3 regions of the Achromobacter sp. D7-1 genome follow, and region 1 is predicted to be linked to each of the others. Evidence: predicted binding sites of a transcription regulator. Region 1 holds the regulator's gene; each other region holds the start of a gene.
What was found. Region 1 encodes HrcA, which represses chaperone genes, less so after heat shock. Its sites were predicted from a motif close to TTAGCACTCNNNNNNNNNGAGTGCTAA; they were not measured.
Positions count from the first base shown of each region.

Region 2: a site for HrcA is predicted at 7,551-7,577, ahead of rpoH (RNA polymerase sigma factor RpoH). Genes of this name have one in related genera too.
Region 3: a site for HrcA is predicted at 1,965-1,991, ahead of groES (co-chaperone GroES). Genes of this name have one in related genera too.

Region 1 is NZ_JCBAMT010000020.1:11,720-22,509, reverse strand. Features, by position in the region: gene murB (UDP-N-acetylmuramate dehydrogenase) at 1-45, shown strand, start outside; gene dapB (4-hydroxy-tetrahydrodipicolinate reductase) at 109-900, opposite strand; gene AC6LKD_RS11260 (outer membrane protein assembly factor BamE) at 916-1,452, opposite strand; gene fur (ferric iron uptake transcriptional regulator) at 1,605-2,024, shown strand; gene recN (DNA repair protein RecN) at 2,168-3,823, opposite strand; gene AC6LKD_RS11245 (NAD kinase) at 3,837-4,736, opposite strand; gene hrcA (heat-inducible transcriptional repressor HrcA) at 4,878-5,882, shown strand; gene hemH (ferrochelatase) at 5,928-7,043, shown strand; gene AC6LKD_RS11230 (hypothetical protein) at 7,033-7,266, shown strand; gene grpE (nucleotide exchange factor GrpE) at 7,502-8,059, shown strand; gene AC6LKD_RS11220 (thioredoxin family protein) at 8,074-8,478, shown strand; gene dnaK (molecular chaperone DnaK) at 8,559-10,484, shown strand; gene dnaJ (molecular chaperone DnaJ) at 10,594-10,790, shown strand, end outside.
Region 2 is NZ_JCBAMT010000003.1:55,464-66,253, reverse strand. Features, by position in the region: gene ctaD (cytochrome c oxidase subunit I) at 1-112, opposite strand, end outside; gene coxB (cytochrome c oxidase subunit II) at 217-1,374, opposite strand; gene AC6LKD_RS02530 (NUDIX hydrolase) at 1,664-2,476, shown strand; gene AC6LKD_RS02525 (cation:proton antiporter) at 2,519-5,257, opposite strand; gene cpdA (3',5'-cyclic-AMP phosphodiesterase) at 5,444-6,283, shown strand; gene rpoH (RNA polymerase sigma factor RpoH) at 6,620-7,504, opposite strand; gene AC6LKD_RS02510 (hypothetical protein) at 7,737-8,426, opposite strand; gene fghA (S-formylglutathione hydrolase) at 8,521-9,387, opposite strand; gene AC6LKD_RS02500 (hypothetical protein) at 9,621-10,382, shown strand; gene AC6LKD_RS02495 (glutamate synthase-related protein) at 10,751-10,790, shown strand, end outside.
Region 3 is NZ_JCBAMT010000001.1:187,109-197,898, reverse strand. Features, by position in the region: gene groL (chaperonin GroEL) at 1-1,582, opposite strand, end outside; gene groES (co-chaperone GroES) at 1,620-1,907, opposite strand; gene AC6LKD_RS00905 (LysR family transcriptional regulator) at 2,099-2,998, opposite strand; gene AC6LKD_RS00900 (MFS transporter) at 3,174-4,703, shown strand; gene AC6LKD_RS00895 (Bug family tripartite tricarboxylate transporter substrate binding protein) at 4,995-5,978, shown strand; gene AC6LKD_RS00890 (RrF2 family transcriptional regulator) at 6,030-6,455, opposite strand; gene AC6LKD_RS00885 (alpha/beta fold hydrolase) at 6,528-7,505, shown strand; gene AC6LKD_RS00880 (DMT family transporter) at 7,659-8,588, shown strand; gene AC6LKD_RS00875 (hypothetical protein) at 8,600-8,998, shown strand; gene AC6LKD_RS00870 (hypothetical protein) at 9,136-9,744, shown strand; gene AC6LKD_RS00865 (hypothetical protein) at 9,875-10,456, shown strand; gene AC6LKD_RS00860 (hypothetical protein) at 10,458-10,790, shown strand, end outside.

The DNA.
Region 1 (10,790 bases):
GAGCGCTATGGCGTGCGGCTGGAGCCGGAACCCGTGGTGGTGTGAGGCTGTTTCGGCCTGGCAAGAAAAAGGACCCCGCGGGGTCCTTTTTTTGTCGGGGAGGGCGGCTCAGAAGCCCAGCACGGACTGCATGTCGTACAGGCCGTTGTGCTTGCCTTCCAGGAAGCGGGCGGCGCGCAGGGCGCCTTCCGCGTAGGTGGCGCGGCTGGCCGAGCGGTGCGTGATCTCGATGCGTTCGCCGATGCCGCAGAAGGACACGGTGTGGTCGCCGACGATGTCGCCGCCGCGCAGTACGGAGAAACCGATGGTGCCGGGTTTGCGCACGCCGGTATCGCCGTGCCGGCTCCAGGTGGCGACGTCCGGCAGGGCCACGTTCCAGGCCGAAGCGATGGTTTCGCCCATTTTCAGTGCGGTGCCCGAGGGCGCGTCGACCTTATTGCGGTGGTGCGCTTCGAACACTTCGACGTCGTAGCCGGAGTTCAGGATGCGCGCGGCCATGTCCAGCAGCTTGAGCGTGGCGTTGACGCCCACGCTCATGTTGGGCGCGAAGACGATGCCGATCTTCTGGGCGGCGACTTCGATCTCGGCGCGGCCGTTGTCGTCGAAACCGGTGGTGCCGATGACGGCGTTCACGCCGTGCTTGACGCAGGCCTGCAGGTGTTCGAGCGTGCCTTCCGGACGGGTGAAGTCGATCAGGCAGTCGGCCTGGGCCAGTGCGTCGAGATCATCGGTGATGGCCACGCCGGTCTGCTTGCCCAAGGGCGCGCCGGCATCCTGGCCCAGCGCGGCCGAGCCCTGGCGGTCGAGCGCCACGGCGAGCTGCAGCCCGGAGGCGTTCAGGACGGCTTCGATCAGCATCTGGCCCATCCGGCCGCTGGCGCCGGCAATTGCAATACGCATGGATAGTCCTTGGTGTTACTTGAGCGGCTCGGGGGCGTTGCCCGGCTGGCCAGGATACTGGTTGAGAGGGCTGACCGGTGCGGCGGCGTCGCGCTTGCGCTGGTCTTCCTCTTCCTTCTGGCGGGCTTCGTCCTCCGTGAGGCGCTTGTCCGCCTTTTCGTCGGCGACGGCGTTGGGCGTATTGATCTGGTATGGCTGCAGGTCAGGCTGCTTGTCGCCTTCCCAGCGGGTCAGGCGGTCGTTTTCGAACCAGACCGTGAATTTGCGCTCCTGGGCGTCGCCGTAACCGGGCTTGTAGTAGTAGGGGTAGTCCCAGCGGTTGGCGTGCAGCACGCTGGTCAGCGTCGGGCTGCCGAGGGCGAAGCGCACCTGTTCGCGCGTCATGCCGGGCTGCAGCAGGGCCACCTGCTCCTGGGTGATCCAGTTTCCTTGCTGGACGCCGGCTTTGTAGGGGAAGCCCCACTTGTCCCCCGAGCATCCGGCCAGGGCGACGGCCAGGGCGGCCACCGCCAGGCCGGTCTTCAGCGAGCGGGAGGGAATTCGTGCAATCATGGACACTACGCGCCCCTATTATTTGGAAGCAGACAAAACCGTTATCATAAAGGTTTCATAAGGATAGTTCCGCGTGGCGGCATGATTTCGGTGAGCCGGCTCGCGGTGAACCTATCCTGCCCATGCCAACGCGGACGGAGAGCGATTACACCATGAGCGACCAAAGCGAACTGAAGAACATGGGTTTGAAGGCGACGTTCCCCCGCCTGAAAATTCTTGATATTTTCCGGAAATCGGATCAACGGCACCTGAGCGCCGAAGACGTCTATCGCGCCCTGATCGGCGAAAACGTCGAAATCGGGCTGGCCACCGTCTACCGCGTCCTGACCCAGTTCGAACAGGCCGGCATTCTTGCCCGCAGCCAGTTCGACAGCGGCAAGGCGGTGTTCGAGCTCAACGACGGCGATCATCACGATCACCTGATCTGCACGAACTGCGGCAAGGTGGTCGAGTTTTCGGACCCCGAGATCGAAAAGCGTCAGCAAAAGATTGCCAAGGACAACGCCTTCGCGCTGGAAAGCCACGCCATGGTGTTGTACGGCATTTGCGGCAGCTGCATGAAGGGCCGCTGATCCCGGCCCGGTAGTCCAGCCCGCGGCTACGCTCGCAGCGGGTATGCGAGATCCAAAGCCCCTTCAGGTTGAAGGGGCTTTTTTTGTGTGCGAGATGAAATCAGACCCGCCCCGGCGTTGTTGGCGGGAGCGGAGGGAGCCTTTCAGTCCTGTCCGAAGCCTGCCAGCATTTCGCGGGCATGTTCGCGGGTGGTCGCGGTGAGCTTGATGCCGCCCAGCATGCGCGCGATTTCCTCGACGCGGGCGGGGGCGTCCAGCTCTTCGATGCTGGAACGGGTCGCGCCGCGCGATTCGGCCTTGCTGACCAGGAACTGGTTGTTGGCGCAGGCCGCGACCTGGGGCAGATGGGTCACGCACAGGACCTGATGGCGTTCGCCGAGTTCGCGCAGCAGCTTGCCGACGGCCTCGGCCACCGCGCCGCCGACGCCGCTGTCGACTTCGTCGAAGATCAGCGTGGGCACGCGCGCGGCGCGGCTGGCGATGACGGACAGCGCCAGCGAGATCCGCGACAGTTCGCCGCCTGAGGCCACCTTGGCGAGCGGGCGCGGCGTGGTGCCGGCATGGCCGGCCACCAGGAATTCGACCTGCTCGTTGCCATGCGCGGAGGGCGCCGATGCGGCCAGGGTGGGCTCGAACTTGCCGCCCTGCATGGCCAGCGTCTGCATGGCCTGCGTGACCTGCTTGCCCAGGTCCTTGGCGACCTTGCGGCGCGCCGTCGTCAATTTCGCCGCGCCGGCGTCGTACTGCGCCTGCGCGGCCTGTGCCTGGGCGCGCAGGGCATCGATGTCGCCCGCGGCCTGCAGCGCCTTGAGCTGCGCATGCAGCGTGTCGCGCAGCTCGCAAAGCGCGTCGGGCTCGACACGGAATTTGCGGGCGGTTTCGAACACCAGGCCCAGGCGCGCCTCGACAGCCACAAGTCTCTGCGGATCGAGGTCGACGCGGCTGACGTAGTTGTTCAGGTCCGACACGGCCTCGCTGATGGCGATGCGCGCCGATTCCAGTTCATCGTGCACGCCTTGCAGGCCGGGGTCATGGCGCAGCATCTGCTGGATGCGGTGGTTGGCAGACGTGAGCCGGTGGTGCGCGGAGTCGCCTTCGCCGTCGAGGGCGTCAATGATCTGCGTGGCGCCGTCCAGCAGCGATTGCGAGTGCGACAGGCGCGTGTGTTCGGACTGCAGCGCGTCCCATTCGTCGGGGCCGAGGTTCAACTGGTCGAGTTCGTCGACTTGCCATTGCAGGCGGTCGCGTTCGGTGGCCAGGCTGGCGGCGTCCTTTTCTGCGGCTTCCAGCTGGCGCGCCAGCGCGCGCCATTGCTTCCAGGCCTGGCCGACCGCGTTGCGCAGTTCGCCATGGCCGCCGTGGGCGTCCAGCAGGTCGCGCTGGGCGTCGGCGCGCATCAGGCTTTGGTGCGCATGCTGGCCGTGGATGTCGACCAGGCTGTCGCCCAGTTCGCGCAATTGCGCCACGGTGGCCGGCGTGCCGTTGATGTAGGCGCGGCTGCGGCCCTGGGCGTCGATGACGCGGCGCAGGGACAGCTCTGCGTCGGCGTCGATCTCGCGCTCTTGCAGCCAGGCGACCAGCCCCTTGGGCGTGTCGAAGACCGCGGTGATGTCGGCGCGCGGCGCGCCTTCGCGCAGCATGCTGGCGTCGCCGCGTTCGCCCAGCGCGAGCGCCAGCGCGTCCACCAGTATGGATTTGCCCGCGCCGGTTTCGCCGGAAAAGACGCTGAAGCCGGGGCCGAAATGGATCTCGGTCTGTTCGACGATGACGAAGTCGCGGATATGCAGGGTGCGCAGCATGTCGGGGCGCTTACTACTCTACGTTGTCGGAGGCTTCGGGCATCAGGTTCCAGTGCAGCTTACGGCGCAGGGTGGAGAAGAAGCTGTAGCCTTCGGGATGCACGAAGCGGATGGTATAGGGGGCGCGCTGCACGACGATGCGGTCGCCCGGCTGCAGGTCGGACCAGGTCTGCATGTCGAAATGCACGCTGGCCCCGACTTCGACGCGGCCCATGGCCGTGAGCGTCATGTTCAGCACGCCGGAATCGGGAATGACGATGGGGCGGTTGGACAGCGTTTGCGGCGCCACGGGCACCAGCACCATGGCATTCATGCCGGGATGCAGGATGGGGCCGTTGGCCGACAGCGCGTACGCGGTGGAGCCCGTGGGCGTGGCGATGATCAGGCCGTCGGCGCGCTGCGTGTACATGAAGGCGCCGTCCAGCTCCACCCGCACTTCGATCATGCCGCCGCGTCCCGCGCGGTTCAGCACCACGTCGTTCAGGGCGGATGCGGAATACATCTTCTGGTCGCCGCGCCACACGCTGCCTTCCAGCAGCATGCGTTCTTCGATCTGGAAGCTGCCTTCGAGCACGCGCGCCAGCGCAGCATGCGCGTCCTGCAGCGCGATGTCGGTGATGAAACCCAGGCGGCCGTGGTTGATGCCGACCAGCGGCATGCCGTAGGGCGCGAGGTGGCGGCTTGCGCCCAGCACGGTACCATCGCCGCCCATGACCACGGCCAGCGACGCGGTCTTGCCGATTTCCTCGAGCGTAGCGACGGGGTATTCGGTCAATCCGGTATTGCGCGCCGTGTCCGCATCGATGAGCACTTGCCGGCCCGCTTGCGTCAGCGCGTGGGCCAGTGCTCTCAGCGGTGTGTCCAGGCCGGTGTCCTGGTATCTGCCGATCAGGGCTACGGTAGGAAAATGCATGGCTGCTTGCGTATCAAAAAAGGCCGGACCAGAAGCCGAAACCTGCCCGGAATGGGCGGTTTAGCCGATTATATGGGGCCGCATATGTGCTTGCGGGACAAAAATCGCCTCAATTGAAAAAGATTCCCTAAAATACTTGTTATGGATGACCGCGCACGCGCACTACTGAAAGCGTTGATCGAACGCTATATCGCCGATGGGCAGCCAGTCGGCTCGCGGACGCTATCGAAAGTATTCGACTTGTCCCCGGCCACGATCCGCAATGTGATGTCGGATCTCGAAGAACTGGGACTGATCCACAGCCCGCACACCTCGGCCGGCCGCGTTCCCACGCCGCGGGGTTACCGCATGTTCGTCGATTCGCTGCTGGCGGTGCAGTCCTACCAGCTCGAGCCGCACAACATGGGCGAGATGCTGGCGGCCGCCGAACCCACCCGGGCCGTCAACGCGGCGGCGGCGCTGCTGTCCAACCTGACCCAGTTCGCGGGGGTGGTGTTGACGCCCAAGCGCGCCCAGGTGTTCCGCCAGATCGAATTCATCCGCCTGTCCGACAAGCGCGTGCTGCTCATCATCGTCACGCCCGACGGCGACGTCCAGAACCGCATTCTTTTCGTCCAGCGCGACTACGCCGAGGCGGAATTGCTGGAAGCGGGCAATTTCTTCAACATGCACTTCGCCGGCAAGTCCTTCAACGCGGTGCGGCAGACGCTGTCGACCGAACTGGCGCAGCTGCGCGAGGATATCTCGCGCTTGATGCAGGCCGCGGTCGAAGCCAGCGCGGAGGCCGCCGAGGACGGCGATGCCATGGTCATCTCCGGCGAGCGCAAGCTGCTGGATGTTACCGACATCGCCTCCGACATGGACCGCCTGCGCAAAATGTTCTCGCTGTTCGAGAAAAAGACCGACCTGTTGCAGCTGCTGGACGTGTCTACCCGCGCCCAGGGCGTGCAGATCTACATCGGCGGCGATTCGCAGCTGGTGCCGATGGAAGAGGTCTCGGTCATCACCGCGCCTTATGGCGTGGACGGCAAGGTCGTGGGCACGCTGGGCGTCATCGGCCCCACCCGCATGTCCTATGAACGCGTCATTCCCATCGTGGATATCACGGCGCGCTTGCTGTCCAACGCCCTCAGCCATAACCAGTAGGTCCATCCGAAGCTACGTCCTCCTCGCGGAGGAAGGGGAGTGTTTGTGTTTCTTCGCCTGTTCAAGTACCTGTGGCCTGAGCGTTATCTGCCGGAACCCGAGCAGGAGGACCCCTTCGACGAAGACCCCGCGCCGCGCGGGCCGGGCAAGGTCGGTGTGCTGCTGGTGAACCTGGGCACGCCAGACAGCCCGGGCAAGCAGGACATACGCAAGTATCTGGGCGAGTTCCTGTCGGACCCGCGCGTGATCGAGATCCCGCGCTATCTGTGGAAGCCCATCCTGCATTGCCTGGTCCTGACCTCGCGGCCCAAGAAGCTGGAGCCGCGCTACGCCGGCGTCTGGCTGAAGGAAGGTTCGCCGCTGATGGTGTACAGCCAGCGCCAGGCCGACGGCGTGCGCGCCGCCCTGGCCGAGGCCGGCATCGACGCCGTGGTGGAGCTGGGCATGCGCTACGGCAATCCTTCGATCCCCGACGCCATCTCGCGCCTGCGCAAGCAGGGCTGCGAACGCATTCTGACCGTACCGCTCTATCCCCAGTACGCCGCCAGCACCACCGCCACGGTGGTGGACGCGGTCACCCGCCACGCCGGCCGCTTGCGCGACCAGCCCGAACTGCGCTTCATCAAGCGCTTCCACGAAGAACCGGCCTACCTGGACGCGCTGGCCGGCCGGATCGAGCGCTATTGGCAGGAACACGGCAAGCCGCAGAAGCTGGTCATGAGCTTCCATGGCCTGCCGCGTTATTCGATCGAATTGGGCGACCCGTACTACCGCGATTGCATGGAGACCGCGCGCCTGCTGGGCCAGCGCCTGTCGCTGCCGCGTGAGCAGATCGAGGTGACCTTCCAGAGCCGCTTCGGCACCGCCCGTTGGCTGGAGCCTTACACCGAACCCACCCTGAAGGCGCTGGCCGCGGCAGGCGTGACCGAGGTCGATGTGGTGTGTCCGGGTTTTGTGGCAGACTGTCTGGAAACCCTGGAAGAGATCAGCCTGGAGTGCCGCGACGCCTTTATCGGGGCCGGCGGCAAGCGCTTCCGCTACATCCCGGCGATCAACGACGATCCGGCCTGGATCGCAGGGCTGGCCGACCTGGTGGCACGCCACTTGCAGGGGTGGCCCACGCAAATCACGGACTTGAAGGAGAAGGCGCATGCACCATGATCCCAAGACTGGCAAGATCGTTAAAAAGGGGCAGGTCAGCACCCCTGTGGACGAAGATCAGGTGGAACACGAACTGGACGAGGCGCTCGCCGAGACTTTTCCCGCCAGCGATCCCATCGCGATCAGCCCCGAGCCCGACGAGGATCGGGCCGTGGACCGCGCCCTGAAGGACAGCTTTCCCGCCAGCGACCCGGTCGCGCCCGCGCAACCGCACAAGAAGTGAAGTAGCTAGCCGCGGCAGGTGTCCGCCGTTTGCCGGATGGCGGTGGAAAACGCCGAATCTATGCTTGCAGTCTGAGATTTGACGGCATTTGGCGGAAATTGGGCGGGTTTTTGAGTACATTCAGACTGCCTCTGCTGCCCGGTGCCGTCAGGGAATATTTGCTTTCCCGGGCTTGAAATAGGGGTATTGGCCCCCATTCATGTCTGCGAAAGCCATTCTTTTTGGAGGATTCCCCATGACGGCACCCAACGAGCCTGTAGACCAGACGCCCGAAGTCGGCCAGAACGCCGATGCGGCCTCCGCCGCCGAGGACGCCATGCAGGCCGAGCTGAACGAGTTGCGCGCCCAGCTGGACGCCGCCCAGGCTACCGTCAACGAGCAGCAGGACCAGCTTCTGCGCATCCGGGCCGAAGCCGAGAACGTGCGCCGCCGCGCCCAGGAAGACGTGTCCAAGGCGCGCAAGTTCGGCATCGAGTCTTTCGCCGAAAGCCTGGTCCCGGTCAAGGACAGCCTGGAAGCCGCGCTGGCCCAGCCTGACCAGACCGTTGAAACGCTGCGCGAGGGCGTGGAAGTGACGCTCAAGCAATTGACGGCCGGCTTCGAGCGCAATCTGCTCAAGGAAATCGCGCCGGTGCAGGGCGACAAGTTCGACCCGCACCAGCATCAGGCCATTTCGTCCATACCCGCCGAGCAGCCCGCCAATACCGTGGTGCAGCTGCTGCAGAAGGGTTATGCCATCGCCGACCGGACCCTGCGCCCGGCCTTGGTGGTGGTGTCCGCCGGCCAGGGCTGAACAGGCCGCGCGCCATGACGGATCCCCGGTTCGACCCCGCCCAGGTTTTCCAGGTGTTCGGCATGCGTCATGTCGACACTGCGGGATTCGACGAGGCGGTGGTTCAGGCGCCGGGGACGGACCTGCGCTGCGTGTTTCTGTGGGGCCAGGATTGCTACAACTGCAATCTTTTCAAGCAGGCGGCCCTGCTGCATCAGGAAACGCTGCTGGGACTGGGCCTGACCTGGTTCGAGGCGGACGTCTACGCGGACGAAGCGCTGGGAAGGCGCTTTTCCCTGCATGGCGTCCCCACTTTTGTGCTGTACCGCGCCGGGAAGCGGCTGGGCCGAGTCACGGGCTGGCCTGGCTTGCCGCAGTTCACGGCGGCCATGCACCGCTTGCAGGAGCCGGCTGCAGAAAATTCCGGCCAGGCGTCTTGAAAAACCCTGCGGACAGCCCCAGTTATGTGGGGACAAGAAGTTTCTCCCTATTTTCATAGATTCAATCAAGGTAACCGACCATGAGCAAGATTATTGGCATTGACCTGGGCACGACCAACAGCTGCGTGGCTGTCATGGACGGCGGGCAGGTCAAAATCATTGAAAACGCGGAAGGCGCTCGCACCACCCCCTCCATCGTCGCCTACATGGACGATGGCGAGACCCTGGTCGGCGCGCCGGCCAAGCGCCAGGCTGTGACCAACCCGCGCAACACCCTGTACGCGGTGAAGCGCCTGATCGGCCGCAAGTTCGAAGAAAAGGCGGTGCAGAAGGACATCAACCTGATGCCCTATGCCATCGTCAAGGCCGACAACGGCGACGCCTGGGTGGAAGTGCGCGGCAAGAAGATGGCGCCTCCCCAAGTGTCGGCCGACGTGCTGCGCAAGATGAAGAAGACCGCCGAGGACTACCTGGGCGAAGAAGTGACCGAGGCCGTCATTACCGTGCCCGCCTACTTCAACGACAGCCAGCGCCAGGCCACCAAGGACGCCGGCCGCATCGCCGGTCTGGAAGTCAAGCGCATCATCAACGAACCCACCGCCGCGGCGCTGGCGTTCGGCCTGGACAAGACCGAAAAGGGCGACCGCAAGATCGCCGTGTATGACCTGGGCGGCGGCACGTTCGACGTGTCCATCATCGAAATCGCCGATGTGGATGGCGAAAAGCAGTTCGAAGTGCTGTCGACCAACGGCGACACCTTCCTGGGCGGCGAAGACTTCGACCAGCGCATCATCGACTACATCATTGCCGAGTTCAAGAAGGAACAAGGCGTTGATCTGTCCAAGGACGTGCTGGCCCTGCAGCGCCTGAAGGAAGCGGCCGAAAAGGCCAAGATCGAGCTGTCCTCGACGCAACAGACCGAAATCAACCTGCCGTACATCACGGCGGACGCCTCGGGTCCGAAGCACCTGAACCTGAAGATCACCCGCGCCAAGCTGGAAGCGCTGGTCGAAGAGCTGGTCGAACGCACGATCGAGCCTTGCCGCGTGGCCATCAAGGACGCCGGCGTGAAGGTTTCCGACATCGACGACGTGATCCTGGTCGGCGGCATGACCCGCATGCCCAAGGTCCAGGAAAAGGTGAAGGAATTCTTCGGCAAGGATCCGCGCAAGGACGTGAACCCCGATGAAGCCGTCGCCGCTGGCGCCGCCATTCAAGGTTCCGTGCTGTCGGGCGACCGCAAGGACGTGCTGCTGCTGGACGTCACCCCCCTGTCCCTGGGCATCGAAACCCTGGGCGGCGTGATGACCAAGATGATCCAGAAGAACACGACCATCCCGACCCGGTTCTCGCAGACCTTCTCGACGGCTGACGACAACCAGCCGGCCGTGACGATCAAGGTGTTCCAGGGCGAGCGCGAAATCGCCGCGGGCAACAAGGCCCTGGGCGAGTTCAACCTCGAAGGGATCCCGCCGTCGCCCCGCGGCATGCCGCAGATCGAAGTCACGTTCGACATCGACGCCAACGGCATCCTGCACGTGTCCGCCAAGGACAAGGGCACCGGCAAGGAAAACAAGATCACCATCAAGGCCAACTCGGGTCTGTCGGAAGACGAGATCCAGCGTATGGTCAAGGATGCCGAGGCCAACGCCGAGGAAGATCACCGCGTCGCCGAACTGGCTCAGTCGCGCAACCAGGCCGATGCGCTGGTGCATGCCACCCGCAAGTCGTTGACCGAGTATGGCGACAAGCTCGAGGCTTCCGAAAAGGAAGGCATCGAAGCCGCCATCAAGGAACTGGAAGACACGCTGAAGGACGGCGACAAGGCCGCGATCGACGCCAAGGTGGAAGCCCTGTCGACGGTTTCGCAGAAGCTGGGCGAAAAGATGTACGCCGACATGCAGGCGCAGCAAGCCGCCGGCCAGCAGCAAGCGGCCGATAACGCGAAGCCGGTGGACGACAATGTCGTCGACGCCGACTTCAAGGAAGTCAAGCGCGACCAATAATGGCCGGGCGCTGACCTGCCTCTGCCGCCCGGTAGCCGGAGAAATCCGCCTACCGGGCGTACTCATTCTGTAGCACTGAAAAGAAGGCTCGTTTTCGAGCCCACGGATCATGGCAAAACGTGACTATTACGAAGTCTTGGGCGTTGCGAAGAACGCTTCGGACGACGACCTCAAGAAGGCCTATCGAAAGCTGGCCATGAAGTACCATCCGGACCGCAACCCGGACAGCAAAGAAGCCGAAGAGAAGTTCAAGGAAGCCAAGGAAGCCTACGAGGTCCTGGGTGACGATCAGAAGCGCGCCGCCTA
Region 2 (10,790 bases), on a different contig from region 1:
TGTGGTTCGTGGCGAAAAGCCAGCGGCGCCAACCGGTGGGGATGGCGTGGTGGTGGTCATCGTGACCGTGGCCGTGGCCCGGCGACACGTGGTCTACAGTGACGCTGCTCATGATGGACTCCTTCCTGCTGAGTGCCGGGCCCGATTCACGGGGCCGGCAGGGTATCTCTAACTAAACGGAACCGGTTCTGCGAGGGTGTGACCAGGCGCGCGCAATCAGCGCGCAGCCGCCACGTCCTTCGGTAGAACCGTCGGGTCCTGCCCCTTGCCTGCATTGCTCCAGGCATGGCGCGTATAGCTGATGACCGCTGCGATCTCGACATCGTTGAGCTGCCCGCCGAATGCCGCCATCGCGGTGCCGGGCTTGCCCTTCAGCACGGTGTTGATCTGTTCCGCCTTCGGGCCCAGAACAACCTTGTCTCCGTCGAGCGGGGGGAAACTGCCCGGGATGCCCTTGCCGTTGGCCTGGTGACAGGCCACGCAATTCGCCGCGAAAACCTTTTCGCCGCGGGCAACCAGTTCGGCTTCCGTCCACTCTTTATTGGGATCGTCGGCGTTTGCCGCCATCTTCTTCTTTTGGTCTTCAACCCACTTATCGTAGTCGGCTTGCGCCATGACTTCCACGACGATGGGCATGAATGCGTGATCCTTGCCGCACAGTTCCGCGCACTGGCCACGGTAGATACCGGGCTTGTCCGCGTTGAACCAGGTATCGCGCAGGAAGCCGGGGATGGCGTCCTGCTTCACGCCGAAGTCCGGAATCATCCAGGAGTGGATGACGTCGGCCGCGGTCAGCACGATACGGACTTTCTTGTTCGCGGGGACGACCAGGTGGTTGTCCACTTCCATCAGGTAGAACTCGCCCTTGGGCTCGCGGTTCTCGATCTGCGCGCGCGGCGTGGACAGCGTGGAGAGGAACTTGATGCCGGTGGCCGAGCCGTCGAGGTATTCGTAGCCCCACTTCCATTGATAGCCGGTGACCTTCACGGTGAGGTCGGCGCTGGAGGTGTCTTTCATCGCGACCACCGTCTTGGTGGCGGGCAACGCCATGGCGATGACGATGATGAACGGGATGACGGTCCAGGCAACTTCCACGCCCAGATGCTCATGGAAGGTCGCGGCCTTGTGGCCCCTGGATTTGCGGTGCGCCCAGATGGAGTAGAACATCACTCCGAAGACGCCGATGAAGATCACGATACAGATCGTGAGCAACATCCAATGCAACCACATGATGTCGCGCGAGATCGCCGTGACACCTTCATGCAGGTTGAGCTGATTGACCTTCGGGCCGCCGGGCATGTCTTGCACCTGAGCACCTGCCACGCTGCCAATCAGCATCGCACAAGCCCCCAGTATCCCTCTCCACTTCTTCATGCTTACCTCGAAACACGGCGCGAAGGTCCGTTCGCTAGTGGCGGAAGTCGCCGGAACCGGGCAACGCGCAATTATTAGATGGTAGGGCGTGGCAGGGAGATAGAGCGGCCCCTGTCGTTCCCACTCGAAATCACAAAGAAACTGCCGGATTATAGCGGACGCGCAAACAGATGTAAGTTAGCGCCCTTGAATTCATCGGCCCCGCCCCCATCTGGCCGCGCCCCTTGACCGCGCGCCGTAAAACAGGGTGGCATAAAATCGTCGGCAACATCATCACCACGGTCCCACGATGCCCAAGCAGTTGTCCGACTTGTACGCCGACCTGCGCGCCCGCGCGCAAGAGCCCGCCCCCGAAGGCGCGCGCGCTTTATATATAGCGGGGCGCCGCTGCGGCTGGGCCACGCATGCGGCGTGCGACGCGTTGCGCGACGCGCCCGGCATCGTGACGGACGGTGAAACCTTGCGCATCGGGGCGGACCTGCAACCCGGCGCAGACCTGAACAGCGTGCTCGAACAAGCCGCACAACTGTTGCGCCAAGCCAACTGCCTGCGCGGCTGGCGCGACGAATTGCTGGATGTTTTGGATGGCGACGATGCGCTGGGAGTGATCGAACGCGCGGCGGTGCGGCCGCTGGGCCTGCTTACCAAGGCCGTGCATCTGAATGCCTGGACGCCGGATGGCCGCCTGTGGGTCGCGCGACGTGCACTCAGCAAGTCGACCGATCCCGGTATGTGGGACACACTGGTCGGCGGCCTGGCCGGCAGCCGCGAAGACCTGGAACTGGCACTGGTGCGCGAATGCGGCGAAGAAGCGGGACTGGACGAGCCCGACCTGCAGCGGCGTTCTCCCCTGCGCACCATCCTGCGCATCCATCGCCGCCTGCCCGAGGGCTATCAGGTGGAAGACGTCCTGACCAGCACCTGCGTGCTCGCGGCTGATGCCCGTCCCGCCAACCGGGATGGCGAGGTAATGGAGATTGCCACCATCGACGCGGCCGCCGCCGTGCGTCAGATCGCGGAAGGCGAATTCACGCTGGAAGCGGCGCTGGTGATCATCGAAGACATCATGCAGCGCCGCGCGGCAGGCGAAATCCCGGCCTAGCATCCCGTCCCGCGGATGCGCGGGCATCCACGGGGGCTAGCGTTAGCGCGGAACGATGCCCGGCTCGCCCAAAGGCGGGGTATTCGCGGGCTTGTCCACCGGGTTGTCTGCGGGACTATCCGCGGGGTTGTCCCGGACGTCGCTTGCGGCTGGCGCGTCCGCGCCCCGCGCCTCGCGAGCCGCAAGCACGTCGGAGCCCGACGCAGCGCCCGCCGCTTCCGCAGCCTCGGCGGCCTGGGCCGGTGTCGGCGCCGACACCGGCGCGGGGACTGGGGCGGGCGCCGCATTGGCCTGCGAAAACTGCTTCCACACTTCGATCGCGCGCAAGCGCTGCTTGGCCACGACCTGGATGCGTTCGCGCAGATGCTCGTCACGCGCCAGCAGGGCGTGGAAATCGCGCGAGGACAGCATCAGCAGCTTGCTGTAGCCCAGCGACGTCACTTCCGGCATCAGCTGCTGTTCGCCCAGCAGGCCGAGTTCGCCGAAGAATTCGCCGCTGCCCAGTTCGATCATGGTGTTGTCGGGCAGATGCACCGCCACGGCGCCCGAGGCCACGAAACACATCTCTTCGCCGTGACGGCCCTTGGTCAGCACACGCTGGTCCGGCAGCGCCAGGCGCGGCTTGAGCAGCTTGCTGATGGCGCGCAAAGAGTCCGCGGACAGGCCTTCGAACAGCGGCACGCGCTTGATCAGTTCGGCCGCACTCATTTCGATGTCCAGCGGCGGATGCTTGTCGATGTGGGCCCAGCGACTCTTCAACTGCGCCATCAGGTCCGCGTACACCTCGCCGCTGATCAGGAACTGCTCCAGCATGTCGCGGTAGCGGATGCGCTCCATTTCGCGGGCCACGCGGCCCAGGTAGCTTTCCTGCAGCCACTGCGCGTAGGACGGGTATTGCAGGTTCAGGGCCTGCATGGCGTTTTCGATCAGGTCCAGGCGGCGCTGGTGCAGGGACACGATGCGCTGCGTGGCTTCCTCGCCCAGCAGCGGCGTGATCTGTTCGCGCGCGAAGGCGATCAGGCGTTGCGCCACCGACCGCTTGCTCATCAGGTTGGCGAAGCGCTGGCCCAGTTCGCGCGCCAGCCAGCCCTGGAAGCCGAACAGGTAGTGCAGGCGCAGGGCCAGGCGGAAACCGGTGGAATAGCGCACGTCGGCGACAATGGCGCGCTCGAAGCCGGGGATGCCGCCCAGCCGGATCGCGTCCTCCAGCCTTTCCGCCCGCGCCAGCAGGGTTTCGGCCATGCGCCAGTCCACGATCTGCGCCTTCAGAATGTCGAAGAACATTTCCTCTTCGCGCTGGGCCACGATGGCCAGGCCTACCGACACGCGCTGGTCGTCGGTCATCTGGCTGACCTGGCCGTCGTGCACGCTGGTCAGGCTGGCATCGAACACGGCGCGGATGCGGTCGCGGACCTCGGTGCCGATGTGCTCGGTCTTGGCGACCTCTTCGGTCTTGCCCTGCAGGTCTTCCAGCGCCACCGCCAGGGCCTGATTGCGGATGGTGCGTTCCACCGGCGACAGCTGGTTCAGGCCCAACATGCGGATCAGCGGGCGCAGGCTGATGCCGTTGATGAACAAGGTCAGCAGCACATAGCTGGTGGTGGCCACCGCGATGAATTGCCGCGCCTCTTCGGCCACCCCGGTCTGCTCGGTCACGGCCAGTGCCAGCGCCAGCGACACGGCGCCGCGCAGGCCGCCCCACAGCATGACGACCTTATAGGGGTTGCTGACCTTGGTTCCCAGCCGGGTCAGCCCCAACAAGGGCAGCAGCCCGAAGACGACGATGGCGCGCGCCACCAGCGTCGCCACGAACACCACCGCCACCAGCGCCAGTTCCTGCCAGTCGGCGGCCGCCATCAGCTTGGGAATCAGCATGGCCGCGAACAGGAAAATCAGCGAATTGGCCCAGAACCCGAATTGCTCCCAGGCGCTGGACAGGTACTCGAAGGTGGTGGGTGACATGCGCGTGCGCCCGGTGGACCCGACCACCAGACCGGCGATCACGGTGGCGACCACGCCCGACACGTTCAGGTAGTGCTCGGAAATGAAGAAGGACAGGTAGGCCAGTGTCAGCGTCAGCGTGATTTCCGCGGTGGGAAAGCCGCGCAGCCAGGCGAACAGGAAGCAGGCCAGCCGGCCCATGGCGAAGCCGGCCACGCCGCCGCCGATGAAGTGCACGATGAAGTCGTTGAAGATGCCGCTGGCAGTGAGTTCGCCGTGGCCGCCCAGGACGGCCAGCAGCACCGAGTACAAGGCGATCGAGGCCGCGTCGTTGAACAGGCTTTCGCCTTCGACCAGGGTAGTCAGGCGCTTGGGCGCGCCCACTTCGCGGAAGATACCCACCACGGCCACGGGGTCGGTGGTGGCGACGATGGCGCCCAGCAACAGGCAGACTACCAGGCCGTAGGGCGAGATGGCGTCCAGCGTCAGCCCGACCACCACGGTGCAGACCACCACGGCCACGATGGCCATCATGAGGATGGGGCCGATGTCGTCCATCAGGCGCCGCACGTTCATGGACAGCGCGGTCTCGAACAAGAGCACCGGCAGGAACACCATCAGGAAGGTTTCGGACGAGATCTCGAAGCGTTCCAGCGAGTCCAGGAAGTCACCGATCCAGCTGGGCGCCCAGCCATGCACGTGCACGATGATGCCTAGCAGACAGCCGACGATGGCCAGCAGCACCGAGTAGGGCAGCTTGAGACGGCCCGCCAAAGGCGGCATGAAACAGACCAGCGTCAGCAAGCCTGCCAGGCCGAATACGAGAAAACCTACATCCATGTTCTGTTGGTGGAGCTTGTGTGAAGTTCCACAAGAATAGCGGCTTTTTCCCCCGCGATCGGGCCGGAAACTGTCTGGAATCGTGGAGAATGCACGTTTCGTTACCCCAATGCGGACAAGCGATACGCGTCGCGCCGTGTTTTTTGGGTAATGTGGAATCGCACAAAAACTTTGCAGGAGCGGCACTTGGCCCGGATCCATTCCTTGACCCGGCGCGACGACGCGCCCGCCATGCTGGTCCAGCTGACCGACAGCCATCTGTTCGGCGAGCCCGAAACCTCGATGCTGGGCGTCAACACGGACGCCAGCCTGCGCGCGGTACTGCGCCAGATCGAAGCGGACGGCAAGCATCCCGATCTGCTGCTGGCCACCGGCGACATGTCCCAGGACGGCGAGGCCGCGGCCTATCGCCGACTGGCGCGCGTTCTATCCGAGGCGCCCGCCCTGGCGCAGGCCAGCATCCGCTGCCTGCCGGGCAACCATGACCTGCCGGCCGTGATGCGCCAGGAACTGCCGCAATGGTCGGTTCCTGTGACCGACGTGGGCGCCTGGCGCGTGGTCGCGCTGGACACCACCGTGCCCGGCTCCAACGCCGGCCATCTGCCCGCGAGCCAGCTCGACCTGCTGGAAGCCGCGCTGGCCGAGACGCCGGGCCGCCACACGCTGATCGCCATGCATCACAATCCCATGCAGATCGACAGCCACTGGCACGATTCGATGATGATCGACAACCCGCAGGCGCTCTTCAAACTGCTGACGCGCTGGCCGCAGGTCCGCGTGCTGCTGTGGGGCCATGTGCATCACGAATTCGACCGTCGCCGCCACAACCTGCGCATGCTGGCCACGCCGTCGACCTGCTTTCAGTTCAGCATCCGCGATGGCAAGCACGTGGTGGACAACATGGCGCCCGGCTATCGCTGGATCAAGCTGTACCAGGACGGTTCGATGGCCACCGGCGTGCGGCGCGTGCAGGACGCGCTGTGGCATGGCGCCAAGGCGGCTGCCGACAACGCCCAGGCGGCCTAGGCAAGTCGCCCTTTTTCGCGCCGGCACCGCATGGCGTACGCCGAGCCCGCCATCCCAAACCGGACGCGCATAAAAAACGGGGCACCAGATATGCATGGTGCCCCGCAAGCATCCGTCTCATAGGGGAGGGGAAAGAGGAGAAGCCGAGACGGATGACAAGACTGCTAACCGAAGTTCGCGGTCTACATGAAGTTAGGCGGGGCGATCCTCATTAAGTTTCTTGCGCCGCGCAAAATTTCCGCTCGAATTTGTATCAATTTATTCATGCGCGGCCGCGGGTCCGCCGGAAAAGCAAAAGGGCCGCGATCAGCGGCCCTTTGCGTGGCTCAAGCAGGCTCAGGACGCGAGATTGCCGCGCATCTTTTTCAGGGCAGCCGCCTCGATCTGGCGGATGCGCTCGGCCGACACGCCGAACTCCTGCGCCAGTTCGTGCAGCGTGGCGCCGCCGTCATCCTGCAGCCAGCGGGCCTCAACGATGCGGCGCGAACGCGGGTCCAGCGCTTGCAGCGCGTCGGTCAGGCCGGCGCTTTGCAACTGGTCGCGGGCGGCACGTTCCAGCACCCGGGTGGGTTCCTGGCGGCCTTCGTCGGACAGGTAGGCGATGGGCGCGTAGCTGTCATCGTCGTCGTCCTGGTTTTCCAGCGACATGTCGCGGCCGGACAGGCGCACTTCCATTTCGCTGACGTCCTCGCGGCGCACGTTCAATTCGCGCGCGATGTGATCGACCTGGTCCGGATCCAACGTCTGGCCGTCGGGACGCATGCTGCGCAGATTGAAGAACAGCTTACGCTGGGCCTTGGTGGTCGCAACCTTCACCAGGCGCCAGTTGCGGATGATGTATTCGTGGATTTCGGCCTTGATCCAGTGCACGGCGAACGACACCAGGCGCACGCCGCGCTCGGGGTCGAAGCGCTTGACGGCCTTCATCAGGCCGACGTTGCCTTCCTGGATGAGATCGGCATGCGGCAATCCGTAGCCCAGGTACTGGCGGGCCACCGACACCACCAGGCGCAGGTGCGACAGAATCAGTTCGCGCGCGGCGCCCAGGTCTTCCTGGTCGCGCAGGCGGCGGCCAAGCTCGGTTTCACGTTCCGCGGACAAGACCGGCAGGCGGTTGACCGAGGAGATATAAGCGTCGATCGTGCCAAGTGCGCCCGGATTGGCAATGGCCAACGCCAGGGCGTTGCCGGAAGCGGCCAACGAGGTACTGGGTTGCTTCATAGCGGGGGTCTCCGGATGGCGAAGGGATAACGACATGGATTCGATGTTAGCACTCTAGTATTGGGAGTGCTAATTCGACTATTGCGGCGCGTCAAAGTTTCCTTGATCGAAATATGTCCCCATTTATTTTTTGATGTAGCGGGGCCATCGTTACCTCGCCGTGACACGCCGAGGGCCACACGCGTCCCACTGGGCAGCCAGCCCGCTCAGCGGACGCGGTGCGGAAGCGCCACTACCAGCCCAGACGTTTCAGGCCTTCGGCCGTGGCCTCGCCGTCGGGCCGCACGAACAGCGCCCCGCGCGGATCCATCAGTACCTGGTAACGCGCACCGTCGAACATCGGCATATACGCGCCGCTGCCAAATTGGACATCGACAAAGGGGAACCAGTTCGGGAAATTCTTCTTCAGCGACGCCAGATCAGGCGCCGGCCAGTCGTCCAGCGCATGCACCGAACGCGTGGCCGAGGCCTCTCGCGCCGCGTCGCTATAGCGGCCGGACAAGCGTTCCAGCCGATACAGCGGCGGCACGCCGGCCATCAACGCCGGCAAGCGCCAGCGCACCACCCGCGCGTCGATCTGCCACTGGTCGCCGTAGAGCACGTACTGCTTGCTCCCGGTGCCGGGCGCGCTGGCGTTGACCTGGAACTGGCCGTCGGCCACCTGGCGGACTTCGATGCGCGCCACCGGCTCGTCGGCCGTCAGGCGGAAGAACTGCACCAGCGACAGCGCCAGCAGGCCGGACACACAGCCCAGCAGCACCAGCATCAGGCCGAACAAGCGCCGCACCGGCCGGAACTGGAACACCTTGCGGCCGCGCTCGTCGCGCGGGCCGCCGCGGCCCAGCAGCATGACGATGCCAGGCAGCAGGACGACGACGGCGCCCAACAGTATCCAGACGAAGGGAGCGATTCCGTTGATCAAATCAGGCGTTTCCTATTGAGCACAGACCGCAGGCGGCGCCCCGGGGCGCGATATAAGCCTGCGGCGGCAGGCTCGCCAGTATAGAAGCGCCCCCTCAGGGCGCCGGTTTTCCAAGCCGCTCGACGTGAAACCGGATGTGATCCTCGATGAAGGTCGAGATGAAGTAGTAGCCGTGGTCGTAGCCCGGGTGGCGTCGCAGGTCCAGCGGCTGCCCAGCGGCGGCGCAGGCCGCCTCGAATACCTCGGGATACAACTGTTCGGCCAGGAACTGATCCGACTCGCCCTGATCGATCAGGATGCCGGCGGGGAACGGGTTGGCCGCGCCCCGCATCAACGCGGACGCGTCGTAAGAGGCCCAATCCTCGACTTTGTCGCCCAGGTAAGCGCCGAACGCCTTCTTGCCCCAGGGGCACTGGCTGGGCGCGGCGATAGGCGCGAACGCCGACACCGAGCGGAACTTGCCGGGGTTGCGCAGCGCCAGCACCAGCGCGCCATGGCCGCCCATGGAATGGCCGAAGATGCCGGTGCGCGAGGCGTCGCCGGGCAGCGCCTCGCCGGTGACGATGCCGTGCAGTTCCTGCGTCACATAGCTGTACATGCGGTAGTGGCCGCGCCAGGCGGGCGTGGTGGCGTCCACGTAGAAGCCCGCGCCGGTACCCAGATCCCAGCTTTCTTCCTCGCCAGGCACATTGGCGCCGCGCGGGCTGGTGTCCGGAGCGACCAGCATGACGCCCAGCTCCGCGGCCAAGCGCTGCGCGCCCGCCTTGATCATGAAGGTTTCTTCCGTGCAGGTCAGGCCGGCCAGGTAGAACAGCACCGGCACTGGACCTTGTTCTGCCTGCGGCGGCACGTAGACGGAGAAGCGCATGGGCAGGCCGATCTCCGCGGACTCGTGGCGGTAATAGCGCTGCCAGCCGCCGAAGCAGCGATGCTGCGAAATGAGTTCCAGGGCGACTGCCATTGCTTTCCTCCGGTCGTAGGGGTCGGAAAAAACGCCCGCGGATTAGGGGATACCCACGGTGCGACGTTCCGTCGCCGAATGTTAACCTGGGCTTTATGGGGTACGAACGACAGAAAAAAAAGCGATTTCCTGCCCCGACATGATCACGGGACTTGACCAGCGCCCACCGTGGCACTATTTATATACCGTGAGCGAAGACAACCCGTTCTTCCAGATACGCAAGTCCTGACACTATGGCCCGTCTGCCCCGTCTGTACGCCCCTGGGCTGCCCCAACTGGTGCAGGCCAACTTCATCCAGCCGCTGGCGGCGCCGTCGCAACCCGCGCCGGCCGACATCTTGAACCAACTGGCTACGTGGCTAGGCGAATCCGCCCAACGCCACCGCGTCTCGGTTCACGGCTGGCTGCTGGCCAATGACCGCATCCTGCTGCTGGCCACGCCCGCGGACGAGGAAGGCCTGCCCCGCCTCATGCAAACGCTGGGCCGCAACCTGGCGGCGCGTCTGCGCGGCGGCCGGGTCTTCGCGGGCCGCTACCGCTCGGCCTTGCTGGAGCCGGGCGCCTGGGTGCTGCCATCCCTGGTCTGGCTGGAAACCTATCCGGTGCGCAGCGGCGCATCGCAGGATCCGGATTCCTGGCCCTGGTCCTCCGCCGCCAGCCATACCGGCAATACCACCGCGGCTCCAGCGCAGTGGCAGTCGGATCACGCGGACTATTGGGCCTGTGGCAATACCCCGTTCGACCGCCAGGCCAATTACCGCAAGCGCTTGCAGGACGGCCTGTCGCGCGAGGAAACGCAGCGTATCGACCAGGCGGTCTCCGGACAATGGGCGCTGGGCGGTCCCGCTTTCATCGCCAGCTTGGCCCATACCGCCAGCCGCCGGGTCGCCCCCGGCCAGCGCGGACGTCCGCGCAAGAAACCAGCCGCCGCATCCTCCGACGCCGAGTCGAGTTCCGCGCCTCCCACCACGACGCCTACGTCGACCTCTTCCTGATTGCGGACCCGCCTGAATGGCGGGTTCTTCATTTTTTCCGGCCGCGGCAGCGCAGGCCGGCGGATGCATTTGCATTTCCGCAACGCCAAGCATCGCTTCATACCTGCAAAATTCCCCATTAAATTGGGGACGTATAATCGGAAAAATGGCCATTTCCCAGGCGTGGAGGCACCCTCCTGGTGTATACCCCAGCGGCAAGCCCCGTGTGGCGCGGCTCATGATGCGTCACCGAATTAACGAAGAATGACAAGCCATATATATAAATAGGGACACACCCTATTTATTCCTATTGCACCCTACTCCCACCGGGGGTATTGTCCGTCTCCTGCACTGCAACATTACGACGCAGGCCCACTGCGGAGCGCGCCATGCCCCAAATTACCCCGATCGACTCCTGTCCCCCGCCCA
Region 3 (10,790 bases), on a different contig from region 1:
TGTCTTCGGCCAGTTCGACCACGGCAGCTTCGGCGGTCAGCAGCAGGCTGGCGACGGAAGCGGCGTTTTGCAGGGCGGTGCGGGTCACCTTGGTGGGATCCAGCACGCCTTGCTCGACCAGGTCGGTGTACTCGCCGGTCGCGGCGTTGTAGCCGTAGTTGCCCTTGCCGTTCAGCACGTTGCTGACCACGACGCTGGCTTCTTCGCCGGCGTTGGTGACGATGGTGCGCAGGGGCTCTTCCACAGCGCGCAGGATCAGCTTGATGCCGGCGTTCTGGTCAGGCGTGTCGCCCTTCAGGTCGGTGATGGCTTGCTTGGCGCGCAGCAGAGCAACGCCGCCGCCAGCCACAACGCCTTCTTCCACTGCAGCGCGGGTAGCGTGCAGGGCGTCTTCGACGCGAGCCTTCTTTTCCTTCATTTCGACTTCGGTGGCAGCGCCAACGCGAATCACGGCAACGCCGCCGGCCAGCTTGGCCACGCGTTCTTGCAGCTTTTCACGGTCGTAGTCGGACGTGGCTTCTTCGATCTGGATGCGGACTTGCTTGACGCGAGCTTCGATCGACTTGCTGTCGCCAGCGCCGTCGATGATGGTCGTGTTTTCCTTGCCCACTTCGATGCGCTTGGCTTGGCCCAGTTCAGCCAGGCCGGCCTTTTCCAGCGACATGCCGGTTTCTTCGGAGATCACCGTGCCGCCCGTCAGGATGGCGATGTCTTCCAGCATGGCCTTGCGGCGGTCGCCGAAGCCAGGAGCCTTGACGGCGGTCGTCTTCAGGATGCCGCGGATGTTGTTCACAACCAGGGTGGCCAGGGCTTCGCCTTCGACGTCTTCCGCGATGATCAGCAGGGGACGGCTCGACTTGGCAACTTGTTCCAGCACGGGCAGCAGGTCGCGGATGTTGCTGATCTTCTTGTCGAAAATCAGGACAAACGGATCTTCCAGAGCGGCAACTTGCTTGTCCGGGTTGTTGATGAAGTAGGGCGACAGGTAGCCGCGGTCGAATTGCATGCCTTCGACGACGTCCAGCTCGTTTTCCAGCGACTTGCCGTCTTCGACGGTGATGACGCCTTCCTTGCCGACCTTGTCCATCGCGTCAGCGATGATCTGGCCGATGGAGGTGTCGCTGTTGGCGGAGATCGAGCCGACCTGGGCGATTTCCTTGCTGGTCGTGACCGGCTTGGATTGCTTCTTCAGTTCAGCGACGGCGGCGGCGACAGCCTTGTCGATGCCGCGCTTCAGGTCGATCGGGTTGAAACCGGCGGCAACGTACTTCAGGCCTTCCTGAACGATGGCCTGGGCCAGCACGGTGGCGGTGGTGGTGCCGTCACCGGCGTTGTCGGAGGTCTTGGAGGCAACGTCCTTGACCAGCTGAGCGCCGATGTTTTCGAACTTGTCCTTCAGTTCGATTTCCTTGGCGACGGAGACGCCGTCCTTGGTCACGGTCGGGGCGCCGAACGAGCGCTCCAGCACGACGTTGCGACCCTTGGGACCCAGGGTGGTCTTGACAGCGTTGGCGAGAACATTCACGCCGCGGACGATGCGCACGCGGGCGTCGTCACCGAACAATACTTGCTTGGCAGCCATTTCTTAGCTTCCTTCGAAAATTCGTTTGAGGCGGGGTTTACTGGACCACGGCGAGGATTTCGTCCTCGCGGATGACGAGCAGCTCTTCGCCGTCAACCTTCACGGACTGGCCGGCGTACTTGCCGAACAGAACCTTGTCGCCAGCCTTCAGGTCGACCGGCAGGATCTTGCCGTCTTCGGTCTTCTTGCCGGGGCCGACGGCCACGACTTCACCCTGGTCGGGCTTTTCAGCGGCGCTGTCGGGGATAACGATGCCCGATGCAGTCTTGCGCTCGTTTTCGAGGCGTTTGACGATCACGCGATCGCCCAGGGGACGCAAGGCCATGAGGAACTCCTGTTGCTAAAAGAGAAGGGAATGATCGGTTAGGCCCGGGAACGCTTGTTAGCACTCACCGGTGTCGAGTGCTAATTATAGGGATGATGTTCTAGGGTTCAAGGGGGAGGGGGCGGGTTGTTACATATTGGGGGAAGCTGGCGAGCGTCGAACCACACTGATGCCGAAGTTCAGTCGAATTTCTAAACAAGATTCGGTTCAGTAAATAGGTTCTCTGCCATGAAATCTACAAATGCCCGGACTCGGGGAGATAGCTGCCGATTGGACGGCCATAGGACCCAAAACGTGCTGGAACTACCCGCCCACCGATCCAGCACAATCTGAAGCGCGCCACTTTCCAATGCCGGTTGAACGGCAAAGTCAGGCAGGCAGGCAATGCCGTGGCCCTGCACTGCCATATGCAGTAGCGTCTCGACGTGGTTGCTGGTCATGCTGGCCGTCAGACGAATCACCGTTTCCGACGGCGGGCGGACAAATGGCCATTTCTCTAACGTGCCAGTAGTCGGAAATCGGTGCATCAGACAGGCGTGTTGCGTCAGTTCTTCCGGATGGAGCGGCGTCCCTCGTTGTGCGAAGTAACCAGGCGCACCGACATACACGAAGCGGCTGCTGCCCAGGCGCTTGCTCAACAAACGGGAGTCGCTGAGTTCGCCCGTACGCACCACGGCATCGAAGCCTTCGGCTATGACGTCCACTAGCCGGTCGCTGAAGTCCAGATCCAGCTCAATCTGAGGGTAGCGATGTGCAAAGGCCGATATTGCCGGCAGCATCAGACCGCTGACCAAGGGCAGACTCACCCGCAGGCGGCCCTTAGGACTGGCGGTTGTGCTGGTCAATTCATTCTCTGCCGCCGCGATTTCAGCCAGGATCCGTCGACAGCGGTCAAGGAACAGTGTGCCCTCTGGTGTCAAGCTGACGCTGCGGGTACTGCGCTGAAATAAGCGCACGCCGAGCTTTTCCTCGAGCCGGGCTACCCCCTTGCTGATTGCCGATGCGGAGACGCCCTGTTGGCGCCCAGCAGCAGCGAAGCTACGCATCTCAGCGACCAGCACAAAAATTGTCATACCACTCAGGCTATCCATTCCGCCTCCAATAAGTGACAAATTAGTCATGTCAGCGATGAATTTACCCATATTTTTGCCATATTGATTCCTCTGTAGCATTAATTGGGAGTGCCACAGCGGAGCTCCGCCCACGCCTTAGCCAGCAGCGGCGTGAGGATTCCTGCGTGGCTTTGGCCTATTGCCTGGATACCCGATGACAGTCAGCACTTCAGCCGCAGGCTCGACAGCCTACAAAGCCCCATTAATCTTGACTGGCTGCCTGACAGCAGCGGTCATCCCATTAAGCATCGCCGGCCCCGCTGTGGTGGTGCCCTCAATCAATCAGGCCCTTGGGGGGAGCGCCGCGGAACTTACTTGGATCATCAACGCCTACATCCTTACCTACGGCAGTGCGACGCTAGCCGCAGGGAGTCTGGCGGACACGTATGGGCGCAAGCGGCTGTGGTTGGCGGGCATGGTCCTATTCGCGCTCGTAACGGCTGCAATTCCTTTCATGCAATCCGTTCTGTGGATCGACATTTTGAGGTTGATCCAGGGGCTGGGGGCAGCTGCGGCGTTCGCGGGCGCAATGGCCGCATTGACACAGGAGTTCGACGGACACGCACGCACTCGTGTTTTCAGTTTGATTGGGACGACCTTTGGCGCGGGAGCTGCATTTGGTCCGTTCCTAGCCGGATTCTTGATCGATACCGTGGGTTGGCACTGGGTGTTTCTAGCGCCGGCAGGGGTTGCATTGCTTGCTTCCGTCCTGATCGCGCTATTTGCACGTGAAACACGTGATCCCGAAGCCACAGGATTGGATTGGCCCGGAGCAATCACCTTCACTATCGGGCTCGCTGTGCTCACCTACGGCCTCATCCTTGCCCCCGAGCAGGGCTGGGGCCACACGTCGGTACTGACTTCTTTGGCGAGTGCCGTTGGACTGTTGATGGTCTTCGCCTTCATTGAACTGCGGCGAGCCAAGCCTATGCTCGACCTCTCCCTATTCGCTAACGCGCGCTTTGTAGGAGTGCAGGTGTTGGCGGTTGCGCCGGCCTATGCATACATCGTGCTGCTCATCATCTTGCCCGCCCGATTCATCGGGATGGAAGGCTACAGCGCGTTGGCGGCGGGGAAGATGATGATTGCGTTGTCTGCGCCATTACTGGTGGTTCCGTTCATTGCAGGCCAACTGGCGCGCTGGATCAATGTCGGAGTGTTGTCGAGTATTGGCCTTGTCATCGCCGCGGCCGGTTTGTCCTGGTTGGGTTACGGCATCGCTGGCGATGTCCAAAGTAACCGCTTGGCTGCGATGCTGCTGATCGGCGCGGGTATCGGTTTGCCATGGGGACTTATGGACGGTCTGGCGGTCAGCGTGGTGCCCAAAGAGCGGGCCGGCATGGCGGCGGGGATCTTCAACGCGATTCGTCTGGCTGGGGATGGCATCGCTATCGCAGCGGTCGGGGCCATCCTGTCTGCTCGGATTCTATCGGGCTTGGCAACTGCAGCGGAGGATAGCGCGTCAGGCCAGATGAAAACGAGCGAGTTGGTGAAGGCTTCGAATCGGCTGGCGATGAGCGACCTGCAAAACGCCATGGCCCACCTACCGATGATGGAACAAAATTCCTTGCTGCAGGTGTATGAGAGCGCCTTTCAGTTCCAGCTCCTTGTCTTGGCAGCTGCTGCGGCAGCGACAGCAGTTTTGGTGTTTCTACTGTTGGGAAAAACGAAGATGCATAACTGAGTCGCGCAGGTTAGGGGGGCACGTCACTTTTCAGCGCCCCGAGTGGGGCGGGAAGAAGCCACGAAACGGATTTGCGGGGGGCAGGTCATTTGGACTGAAGCCGTCTCGACAAGCCGCGCTTGTCGCCGGCAGTTAGGGTTATCCGGGATTCTTTATGCTTAAACTTTTGTGAAGAATGAGCGGCGGATGCAGGGCCGCCGCCGCGATGCGGCATCAAGGCGGTTCACCGTGGTGCGGCATGTGACGCACCGTGCGCGGGATCGCGGGGTGAGCCCCCATAAGGAGAATCGCATGCTGTTGCGTAGACGTTGTCTGGCCATGATGATGCTGGCGCTGACCGGCTGGGCGACGGGCAGCCATGCGCAAACGCCGTCTCAGGCCTGGCCCGTCAAGCCCGTGCGCCTGGTGGTGGGGCTGGCGCCCGGAGGGTTGGTCGACGTGCTGGCGCGCACGGTGCAGCCGCACTTGGCCGAGGCCTTGAAGCAGACCGTTATCGTGGAGAATCGGGGCGGTGCGGGCGGCAACGTGGCGGGGGCCGAGGTTGTGCGCAACGGTGGAGACAACCATACCTTCCTGCTCAATCCATCGACGACCGAATCGGTCAACCCACTGATGTTCGCCAGCATGCCGTTCGATCCGCAGCGAGACCTGCGGCCGGTTGCCTTGCTGGCCAACAGCCAGCTGTTCCTGTTTGTCCGGTCCTCGCTTGGCGTCAATACGCTCGAAGAGTTCGTGGAATACGCGCGCAAGCGGCCCGATCCTCTCAATTACGGTTCGGCCGGAAACGGCACGACGCCGCATCTGGCCGGCGAGCTGCTCAAGCAGGCTACTGGCATGCAGGCTACCCATGCGCCGTATCGCGGCGTGGCGCCGGCGATACAAGACCTGGCAGCGGGCCAGATCGACTTCGCGTTTGGACCCGCCACGGTCTTTCCCATGGTGCAAGCGGGCAAACTGAAGGTACTTGCGGTGGCGAGCCGGCAACGCGCTGCCGTGGCGCCCGACATACGAACCTTTTCCGAGGTCGGCATCGACGGTGTGTTCGCGGACAGCCTGTTCGGCGTGTATGCCGCCGCTGGCACCCGCGATGACGTGGTCGATCGCATGAACGCCGAAATCAACAAAGTGCTCGCGCGGCCGGAGATCCAGGCGCGCTTTCTCGATGCGGGCGCCGAGGCGCTACCGCTGCGCGTGGCCGACTATGCCGCGCGCGTGCAGGACGAAAAGAAATTGTTCGCGCCGTTGATGAAGTCGTTGGGGCTGAAAGAACAGTAGATAGAACAACGATAAAAGCTGCGCCTGCGTAGCTCATTCAACTCTACGGCGTCATCCTTCCTCGCGCGAGGCAATCTCCGCGGCAAGCTCGGAAAGCGATACCGCGCCCAAGCGTTGCAGCAAGGCATGCTCGCCTTCGCGCAGGGAATCCGCCACTAATTGATTCGCCGTTCGTTCCACGGGGCAGGCAGGATTGTCGTCGGCCGGCCCGATGGCAAAGACCGTGCCATGGGCGATGGCTTCATGGACATCGCGCGCGGTGATGGTTTCCAGCCCCCTGGCCAGTACCCAGCCGCCATTGCGCCCGCCCGTGGAGGTCACCATGCCGGCGGCGCGCAGCGCCGCCATGGATCGGCGAACCACCACCTCATTCGTATGCAGCATTTTGGCCAGCGTTCCAGAAGTGGTCGTGCCGCCGCGCAAATGCATGTGGATCAAGACGTGCAGCAGACGGGCAAGGCGGGTGTCATTGGCCATGGGATCGAAATACCGTAACTACAAGTGTTACGGTATTATAGCTGCGCCGGATACTTCCTGAGAGCTAACCCGATGATCGACCTTGAAACACGCGATGTGACCGCCAACGGCATCACGCTCAATGTCACGGCCCAGGGCGAAGGTCCACTCGTCGTGCTGTGCCACGGTTTCCCCGAGACCGCTTATGCCTGGCGCCACCAGCTTCCAGCCCTGGCGCGGGCGGGATTCCGCGCCGTGGCCCCGGATTTGCGCGGTTATGGTGCCAGCGACAGTCCGACGGATGTGGCGGCGTTCACGACATTGGATGTCATTGGCGACCTGGTCGCGCTTATCGAAAGCGAGGGAGCCGATGATGCGGTGATCGTGGGTGGCGATTGGGGCGCCAGCATCGCATGGCAGGCAGCCCAATTGCGTCCGGACCGCTTTCGGGCCGTCGTCGCCCTGGGCGTTCCCATGATGCGCAGAGCGCCGGTTGCACCCAGCCGCCTCTTCCCCAAAACCGAGTCCGCCGCGTTTTACACGCATTATTTCAACGAGCCGGGAGTTGCCGAAGGGGAATTCGAGCGCGACATCAGCGCAACCCTGCGCGCCATCTACTTCGCGGCATCGGGCGACGCCGGACCGCGTGACGACCCTGGCACGCCCAATCCGTTTGGCATGGTCGCCGCTGGCCGGGGCTTGCTCCATTCGCTGCCTGTCCCTGAGACGCTGCCGGTCTGGCTCACTTCGTCGGATCTGGCGACCTTTGTCCAAAGCTACACCGCCAGCGGTTTTCGTGGCGGCCTCAACTATTACCGGAATCTGGACCGCAATTGGGCGCTACAGGGGGCTTTGGAGGGAAAGACGGTGGATGTGCCTGCGCTCTATCTCGTAGGAGAAAGGGATACTGGCTTGGCGATTCCCGGCATGGATCAGATCATCGCGGCCATGCCAGCCCTCGTTCCTCAGCTGCGCGCTATTGAAGTCATTCCCGGCGCGGGGCATTGGTTGCAACAGGAAGCCCCCGAGGCAGTCAACAAGGCGCTCGTCGATTTCCTGAGGAGCCTTTGAGCGTGCGAAGGAGCCATATTGCAATATCGCGTTGAAACTGCGCCAGCTAAAATCCCGCATGCGCACTGACGGCTGTCACGGATGGACAAGCTCGATGCCTTGCGTTTGCACCGTCGCCTCGCGCGACCACTGCGGCTCACTTTCGAAGCACAAATGAAAAATACGTTGATGGCCACGCACCTGCGCCTGGTCGGCATGGCAGCGCTCTGGGGCGCGTCCTGGTCTTGGGGCAAGGTCGTCGCCCAGTCCATGGCCCCACTGGCCGCGGCCAGCCTTCGATTCCTGTTTGCCAGTGTGGCGTTGGTCCTGTGGATGCATCGCGCGTCGGCGCTGCGGGGCTTGAAGTCTCTGACGCGCAATCAATGGCTCGGCCTGGCCGCCGCCGCGCTGGCGGGCGTCTTTGGTTACTCCAGCTTCTTCATGTTGAGCCTGCAGCTGGTTCCGGCCGGCAAGGCCGCGATCGTGGTGACGCTGAATCCGGGCGCGACGCTGTTGCTGGCGGCGATCCTGTTCCGCGAACACCTCAACCCCGCCATCCTGGCTGGCATGGTTCTGTCGGCCATCGGTGCGTATATCGCCATCGGCGGCGGGGTTTCACAAGCCGCCGCCGGCTCCGGCGTGGGCATCGGCGAACTGCTGCTGCTCGGCTGCGTGGCCTGCTGGGTGGCCTACACCCTGATCGGCCGGCTGGTGCTCAAAGGCGTGGACGCCCTGACCACCACCACGGTGACCACCGTGATCGGCGCGCTGATGCTGCTGCTCACCAGCCTGATCGTGGAAGGCGTTCCCGCTTGGCAGAGGCTGGGACAGGCGCCGGCCAGCGCCTGGGGTAGCCTGCTGGCTTTGGCGTTCGGGGCGACCGCGATCGCCTACGCCTGGTACTTCGAAGGCGTGAAGGCGCTGGGCGCCGGCGCGGCCTCCGGCTACATCACGCTGGTGCCCGTGTTCGGCGTGCTGTTTTCCAGTCTCTGGCTGGGCGAAGCCACCCCCGCGAATCTGTTCATCGGCGCCGCCCTTGCGATCTCGGGCATGGCTATCATGCACGTCGGCCGGCGTCGTGCCGAGGCGCGACAGCGCCGATAAACGGTCCTTCCATGCAGCCCTATACCCACGACAACATGCTGGCCCAGGAGACCTGGCTGGACTGCGCGACCGCCGACGGCGGCCGGCTGCGCGTGGTGCTGCTTGAAGCCGATCCACTGGCGGCGAAGCCGCTGCTGGCGCGGGCACGATCGATCGCTCAAGTCTTGGATACGCACCGCGACGCGGCGCTGCATTTCCTCTGGCAGGAGGGACGCGACAGCGGCGACCCCGAAGATCCCCCTGTGACGTTCCTGGAACACTTCACGCCATCTGACCTGATCGTCGCGGCCGACGGGGGCTACGTGCTGCACCTGGCGCCGCGCGACGCGACTTGGTTCATGGATGGCTATTGGCCGGCCGTACGATTTGCGGCGGATGACCGGCCTACGGACTGGATCTGCGAATCTTGACCTGAGTCGTCGTATCCAAAGCGGCCATTTGGCGCTTGGAGGCAATGCCGCGTCAGGTTCCGCACAGGCGCATGATTACACTCTGATCGTGACTCGTGCGTCATTCACGGAGAAGTCGACATGCAATTGGCTCAAACATGACTAGCAACGAAGGGATCCAGGCCTCGGTCTATACCCGATGGCACCAGTTGTCGCTGCCGTTGGCCTTCGCCCTGGCGGCGGGTAGCTTCATGCTGGTGGTGTTCAACCGTGGGCCGATTGCTCTGGCGGTTGTGCTGGCGGTGCTGGGGTTGCTGGTGCCGCCGCTGGTGGCGTTCAAGGGCTTTCCCACACGCAATACCGTCAAGGTGACGTCCGAGGGGCTGGAGTTTTCGCGCCGCTCTCCCGTCGCCTTCGCGCAATTGTCCCGCTGGGGCACTGACGATTATCTCAAGCTGGTTCGTCCCGGCCTGCCAACGTTGCTAGTCAGTGCAGTGGACCTGCCCACACGTGAACGTCTGTTGCGCGAGTTTGAGCTGGCCTTGGCGGCGTGGCACAAGCGCCAGCCCGCTGGTACGCAGGCGGCGCGCCGCACACATTTCTATGGTTCCACGGCAGGACGCCTGACGGGCTTGTTGATCATCGTGCTGGGGGCGGGTGCGGCGGTCATGGCGCTGAGCTTGCGCGAGCCGTCGATGTCGCTGGCTATCGTTGGCGGGCTGGGAGCGCTGTTCGGATTGACGATGCTGTTTGGCCGGCGGGGCTGAGGGCGCTGGGCACACCGTGGCCCATCCGTTCGCATCGGCAGGTCCGCCGCAAACAAGGATATAGTGGTGCGCCCTCCAGGCTTCCGCCTTTGCGGCGAGCCAGGATTTTTCTTAGCTTCAGGATGCTTGCATGACCATGACCGCCGAACAGTTTCATCAACGCATGTGGGAAATCCTGGATCCCGTGGACACCGAACATTTTGAGGTCGTGGCCGCGCCCGCGCCCGATGCGGAGGCGATTGCCGGTCTGGAGACCGCTGTAGGCTTCCCGCTGCCAGCGGCGTTTGCGGCCTTCTGCCAGCGTACCAACGGCCTGTGCGTGATGGCGCGCGAGGAAGTCTGGCCGCATGCGAAGGAGTTCGAGGTCGGCCCCGCCTGGACTTTCTGGCGCGGTCTGGTGTTGTTGGGCATCGATGCGCCGGAGTTGCCCGAATGGGCCAGCATCTCGGCGCAGCAGCGCCAGCTCGCCGAGGCCGGTTTGTCCGGCATCCTGCCCGTGCTGAAGATCGTGGGTGACGGTAGCCGGATCTGGGGCCTGGACCAGGCGGGGACGGTCGTGGCGATCGATGACCTGACCGATGTGGAGCCGCTGGCCGGCGACCTCACCGATCTCTACGCCGAACAGATCGCCGATCTGATGCAGCGCCAGCAGGATATGGCGCAGCGGCTGGCCGAACGCGCGGCGCGCAAGCAGGGCAAGCTGCCGGGGTAGCATGAGCGCAATGCTGCAAGTCACGGAAGAACCCCTGGCCGATGAGGACATCGTGCTGCTGCGCCGTGGCCGTCGCGGCAGATCCCTGACGGCCGTGTTCGCGGGGCTGATGTTCCTGCTGCTGGCGAGCAGCGCGATCGTGTTCGTCGTCCTGTTCGCGTCCGATCGCAGTCTGCGCCGCGGCGCTGACGGGGTGGTGGTCCTGTTGTGCGCAGTGGCGATGATGTGCTTCGCGGTCTTTCTTGGACGCAGGTTGTTGCGGCTGCCGCGCGCTTGGCGCCGCTTCAACCAGGCGTTGAAGGGGCGGATACCCAAGCAGATCGCTTCCGGTCAC